2 regions of the Flavobacterium sp. genome follow, and region 1 is predicted to be linked to the other one. Evidence: riboswitches for the same ligand, from Rfam matches in the RefSeq annotation. Region 1 holds a riboswitch; the other holds the start of a gene.

What was found. A riboswitch is a leader RNA that binds a small molecule or an ion and turns the genes downstream of it on or off. The one in region 1 is predicted to bind S-adenosylmethionine.
Region 2: linked by a shared signal. The riboswitch ahead of RSE15_RS10160 (homocysteine S-methyltransferase family protein) and the one ahead of RSE15_RS01635 (hypothetical protein) in region 1 are both predicted to bind S-adenosylmethionine.

The regions. Positions count from the first base shown of each region.
Region 1 is NZ_CP136574.1:351,973-355,410, reverse strand. It holds gene RSE15_RS01645 (IS3 family transposase) at 1-751, shown strand, start outside; tRNA gene RSE15_RS01640 (tRNA-His) at 1,244-1,319, shown strand; SAM-I-IV-variant riboswitch at 1,639-1,736, shown strand; gene RSE15_RS01635 (hypothetical protein) at 1,957-3,369, shown strand.
Region 2 is NZ_CP136574.1:2,141,861-2,145,298, forward strand. It holds gene metK (methionine adenosyltransferase) at 1-659, opposite strand, end outside; SAM riboswitch class I at 1,300-1,406, shown strand; gene RSE15_RS10160 (homocysteine S-methyltransferase family protein) at 1,504-2,496, shown strand; gene metH (methionine synthase) at 2,657-3,438, shown strand, end outside.

The DNA.
Region 1 (3,438 bases):
CTTGCCACGACTAGGAACTAGAAAGCTACACTTTCTAATAAAAAATAAGTTGATCTCACATCAAATATCTTTTGGTAGAGATTATTTATTTGATTTATTGTCAGAACATAAATTACTCATTAGGCAAAGAAAAAGAAAAGCTATGACCACTGATTCTAGGCATTGGATGAGAAAATATAGCAACCTAATAAAAGATATTGAAATAACAAGACCAGAACAAGTTTGGGTAAGTGATATTACTTATATACGTCTTACTCATCAATGGGGCTACTTAAGCTTAATTACAGATGCTTATTCGAGAAAAATAATGGGATATAGTTTTCGTCAAGATTTGGCAGCGGAAGGATGCATAGAAGCTTTAAAAATGGCATTGAATAACAGAATTTATAACCAATCTATTATTCATCATTCTGATAGAGGTTCGCAATATTGTTCTCATAATTATGTTGATTTACTATTAAAAAATAATATAGCTATAAGCATGACTGAGAATGGAGATCCTTATGAAAACGCTTTAGCAGAAAGAGTAAATGGTATTATAAAAACAGAATTTAATCTTTACTCAAGTCTATTAGGTTTTGAACAAACAAGAAATCAAATAAGTAGAAGTATTAAATCTTATAATGAATTAAGACCACATGCAAGTTGTGATTATTTAACACCTAATCAAGCCCATTTGCAATCCGATAAATTAAACAAAAGATGGAAGAACTATAATAAGAGTTTTTATCATGAAAAAACAATTGTATAGTAAGTTTAGGATTAAAAATTATATTTGTATAACTATAATAGGATTTATTTATTAATCTGTATAGTTATTTTAGGACGGGTCAAATTACAAACAAAATACAAACTTATCTATAGCCTTAAGTATAGATACTCCATAGCAACGGTATAGCAACGGTATACCAAAGGTTAGGTTGTGGTACCCTAATTAAATTATTTTTGTAAGCAATATTTAGGTTATGCGCATCATATCCACACTTTTACCTATTATATTTGTTACTTATTTCTGACTAATTGAAATTGTAACGACATTGTATGAACTTCATACAAGCCCTTGTTTGACAAGTAGGAGAGGCGTATACCAACGATTTTGTAGTGGAAAGATATTTGACCGTCAATAGTTTAGAAAATTTGAAGTGAAAAAGTAGTAAAAAAATAAAATAAATCTTTGCTAAATTCTAGGGAATACCTATATTTGCACTCGCAAAAGAATAATAATTCTCTTGTCAAAACAAATGGTGATTGTAGCTCAGTTGGTTAGAGCGTCGGATTGTGGTTCCGAAGGTCGCGGGTTCGAGACCCGTCTTTCACCCTTTAAATTAGAAAGCTTCGAGTAAACTCGGAGCTTTTTTTATTTCATCTAATTACTTTATTTTCAATAACTTACAAAAAAACAAAAGAACGGTTTCTTACTTATTAAGTGTCTGATTAATATTCCCGTAAAGTTAATAAAAAAAAGTCAAAACTCCTATTTTTTTGGCACACTTTTGACACACATTTCGAAAGATTTAAAATTTTCTTTAGAATTTATTTTTATATTTTTTTCTTGAATTTATTTACTGTAAAAATTCTGTATGCATTCATTTTTAAGCTTTTAAACTTGCCTATTTCAGTATTTTTTTGTAATTTTGCAAAAAATATCAAGAGTTAGGTTTATCCTATGCCAACCTGCGTAAACGTATGTAAGGTGGAAAAAAGATGTGAGTGTTTAACTAAAAGAAAAACGTATTTATGGCAAAAACTGTCTGTTTTCCTAGCAGTGTGTTCTTTTACTGCAAAATTCCTTTATCAATTGTATTTATTCTTTGTCGCTTCAAAGTGTATTGACTTTTCATGCTTTTTTATTAGCTTTTTAGGCTAGTTCCCAATTTAGTAATTTAAAATTAACTCACAAGATTTAGCGGTGTTTCTAACATCGTAGGCATCGCTTTGTCTAAAAACTTCGAACAAATGAAAGCATACTATATCCTAAAACCAAAGAATTTAAACCTTGAATATTTAGTAAGAAAATACAATCACGATTTCAAGTTCAATACTGACTTTGCTTACTTGGTCATCCATTTTGTGATTTTGTACCAAAGCAATAAATCTTCAAATTATACTAGACTGCACTCAAAGTATCTTCAAAAGTTTAACAGAATATATTATAAACATATACAATTTTTAATTGAAAACTTCCCCAATGACGGGGCTGTTCTTAGGGGTGCAAGATATGAAAAAGGCAAACCCTTTGGTTATAAACTTCAGAAATACTATTCCGACAGTGAATTAGAAATATATACAATTACAGATAAATCTCTCTTAAAAAGATTAAATGCAATAAAATTAAAAAACATCACTAATGAAATGATTAGATTGAATTATTATTTCTTAATGAAGTATTTTAAAGATGGTAAATTAACCATTTATGAGCCTTCATTAGCAATGGAACGTATAAACAAAATCTCCGATAAAGAAAAACGCCTTAGAAACGCTAAAAGTATTATCAAAATAATGAATGGAGATACTAAATTAACATTAAAACCAAAAACCGATGGGAGAGTTCACTCCAATATTACACGTTTGTCAAAAAATGCTAGAAATCATCTACAATATGATGGGGAATTCCTAGCCGAAGTCGACATCAGCTCGGCAATACCATTTTTCCTATTTCTGACTATGAAGTACTATCTTGCTAATCGCCTTACTTACGTTTCGGAGGAATTTCAGTATGATATTTCTATCATTTATATGTTGGCAAAAATGCCCGTATATCTATTAAATACTGAGGTTGACGACTTTGGTGGTTTGGTATTAAATAAAAAACTATACGAACGGTTTGCGGATAGAATCTTTAACGAAGAAGTATATTCATCAAAAGGATACAATTTTGAAAAGGTGATGAAGTATTATAATCACGAATTTAAAGAGCAATTTGGATATTATTTTGATGGCAATATGAAAGACTTGGAAAAGTTTGCTAAGAAAAGGCTATTGTCAATGCTTTTTGCCAAAACTAGTATCTATAAATTTGAACAACTTGCTTTTGGTTCTTTATTTCCACAAGTCCTAAATTTTATAAATGAGTTTAAAAATATTGAGCAAAATAGTGGAGACTCAAAAGAGCGACATAAAAAAATAGCTTATTGTACCTTCCAATTTGAAGCCAAAACGATGATTGATAAAATAGCTAGGGAGTATGATAAAATTCATAAAGGTAAAGTTCCAATCTTTACACTTCACGATTGTTTAATTACAACAGTTAGCTATGTGGAGGAACTTAAAGATTTCATGGAGAAGAAATTTATTGATTTGTTTGAAGTTGCTCCAAACCTAACCATTGAAAAGTCAAATTTCGCAATTGATTCTCGCCAAGTGATTTAATTAAAAATGACTCATCTAAAAAAATATTTTTTTTTACTTAACATTTTTTCTTTTGATTAATTATTTTTC
Region 2 (3,438 bases), 960 kb from region 1:
TTTTTAGCAATTACTCTTGGAATCAAAATCTCAATAATGTCTTTTTTGATTTTTGCTAACATCGTTGGTTCATCAGCAAAATCATCGTGTTGAGTTGAAACTACAATAGCATCAATACGAACCGGTTTATTATCATCAGAATATTCTAAAGTAACTTGCGATTTAGCGTCTGGACGTAAGTAAGTGATTTCGTTGTTTTCTCTTCTTAAATCAGCTAAATCTTGTAATAATTGATGAGATAGTTTTAATGCTAACGGCATGAACTCTGCAGTTTCATTGGTAGCGTAACCAAACATCATTCCTTGGTCACCAGCGCCTTGCTCTTCTTTGCTTGCTCTGTCAACACCTTGGTTAATATCGGCAGATTGTTCGTGAATTGCTGATAAAACACCACAAGAATTTGCTTCAAACATGTATTCGCTTTTTGTGTAACCAATTTTTTTGATTACATCTCTTGCGATAGTTTGTACATCTAAGTAAGTGTTTGATTTTACTTCTCCAGCTAAAATCACCTGACCTGTAGTAACCAATGTTTCACAAGCTACTTTTGACTCAGGGTCAAATGCTAAAAAGTTATCAATTAATGCGTCTGAAATTTGATCCGCAACTTTGTCAGGATGTCCTTCACTCACTGATTCTGACGTAAATAAATAAGCCATAATTAAATTTATTATAAATTAAGCGAGAAAAAAACGAAGATTGCAAATTGCGTAAAGGAGTAAGGAATACTGCTTTAGCATTTTTTTAATGAGGTTGCAATCAGTTCAAATTTTTCCTCTTTGTTTTTGTTTGCAAATGTATGAAATGAAATTGAATTACAAATGATTGTTGCCTTTTTTTATTTTATTCATTTTGGAAATACAATTAAATGGGGTTTTAAATAAATTTTGGTTAGGAATTTGTTTTATGTAAAATGAATTTATCAAATAAAACAAATAAGTTTTGTGATAAATAAGAAAATCAATTCTTTTTGTCACTATTTTAAAATGCCCTACATCTTTTAACAAAGTAGTGCTTATAAATTCAGTCTAAGATAACAAAGTTCTACTTTTTTTAATCAGTTATTTGAAGTGCGGTTAAGTTGTTGTTTGTGTTTTTTTAATTAGTTAATGATGTAATTAACGACTTGAAACAAGCGTTAGAATAAAAGTTTTTAAATTATTTTATAGATTTATATTCTGTTTAAAAGTGTTAATTAGGAATATAAATCTATAAATAATATTTTTTTAATTAAATTTTAGAAAATATTTCATTATTTCAATTTTGTCACTACATTTGCAATGTTCATAAACATAGAGTTTGTTATCACGAAAGCTGGAGGGAATAGACCCATTGAAAGCTTAGCAACCCTACTCTTGTAGAAGGTGCTACATTCTATTCCGATATTTATCGGAAAAAGATAACCTTAGGAAATTCTTTCCAATTTCTTGATAACATATTAATAAATTAAAGCATTGCGAACCTTGCGAAATATCTTTGCGAGCTTTTCGGTTAAAAGATAATATGTCAAAAATTCAAGAAGAAATCAAAAAACGAATTCTCGTACTCGATGGAGCCATGGGAACGATGTTGCAACGTTATAAATTCGAAGAAGAAGATTTCAGAGGCGAGCGCTTCAAAGATTTTCCGCATCCATTAAAAGGAAACAACGATTTGCTTTCCATTACCCAACCAGAAGCTGTAAAATCAGTACATCGTGCTTATTTTGAAGCAGGTGCTGATATTGTAGAAACCAATACTTTTTCGGGAACAACTATTGGAATGGCAGATTATTATTTAGAAGACTTAGTTTACGAACTTAATTTTCAATCAGCAAAAATCGCTCGTGAAGTGGCAGATGAATTCACAGATAAGCCAAGATTTGTAGCAGGTTCCATAGGTCCAACCAACAGAACGGCATCTATGTCACCTGATGTAAATGACCCAGGATTCCGTGCGGTGAGTTTTGACGATTTAAAAATCGCTTACAAACAACAAGTTGAAGCTTTAATTGATGGTGGTTGCGATTTACTTTTGGTAGAAACAATTTTCGATACGCTCAATGCAAAAGCGGCTTTGTTTGCAATTGAAGAAGTAAAAGAAGAACGCAATATCGATATTCCAGTGATGGTTTCAGGTACTATTACCGATGCTTCTGGAAGAACATTATCGGGACAAACAGTGGAAGCTTTTTTGATTTCGATTTCACATATTCCATTGTTAAGTGTTGGGTTTAATTGCGCTTTAGGGGCTGACCAATTGAAACCGTATTTAAAAGCATTGGGAAATAATACCTCGTTGAATATTTCAGCACATCCAAATGCTGGTTTACCAAATGCATTTGGACAATATGACCAAACGCCTGAAGAAATGCAACAATTAATTCGGGAATATTTACAGGAAAATTTAGTAAATATTATAGGTGGCTGTTGCGGAACAACGCCAGAACACATCAAATTAATTGCTGAGGTTGCAAAAGAATTTAAACCTAGGAAGCAACAATTGAAATCCGTTTAATCGGTGAAATCCGTGGCAAAAAATATTACAATGAAAAACAGAACAATAAAAATAAATTTCGAATCATTTTTAAATTCACAACGATGTTGGGTTTGCCAGTATGTTAGTGATAGTAAAGTCTTTTGGGAGTCTGTTGCAAAACATTATAAAAGAATAAGTAATGAGTTATAATTCCGATAAATATTTAAAATTATCAGGTTTAGAACCTTTGATTGTAACTCCAGAAACCAATTTTGTTAATGTTGGAGAACGAACAAATGTTACAGGTTCTAGAAAATTTCTTCGTTTAATAAAAGAAGAAAAATATGATGAAGCCTTAGATATCGCGCGCACTCAAGTAGAAGGTGGTGCACAAATCATCGATGTCAACATGGATGAAGGAATGTTAGATGGCGTTTATGCTATGACAAAATTCCTTAATCTAATCGCAGCCGAACCCGATATTGCAAGAGTTCCTGTTATGATTGATTCTTCAAAATGGGAAATTATAGAAGCGGGTTTGAAAGTCATTCAAGGAAAAGGTGTGGTAAACTCCATTTCTTTAAAAGAAGGAGAAGCTACTTTCATTCATAATGCCAAATTAATTAAACGATACGGAGCAGCTGTAATTGTTATGGCTTTTGATGAAAAGGGTCAAGCCGATACTTACGAAAGACGTATCGAAATCTGTAAAAGAAGTTATGATATTTTGGTTGACCAAGTTGGTTTTCCTGCTGAAGATATCATTTTCGACCCTAATATTTTTCCAGTTGCAACCGGAATGGAAGAGCATAAATTAAATGCATTAGATTTCTTCCGAGCAACCAAATGGATTCGCGAAAATCTTCCGTATGCAAATATTTCTGGTGGTGTGAGTAACGTGTCTTTTTCTTTCCGTGGAAACGATAAAGTGCGTGAGGCGATGCATTCTGCCTTCTTGTATCATGCCATCCAAAACGGAAT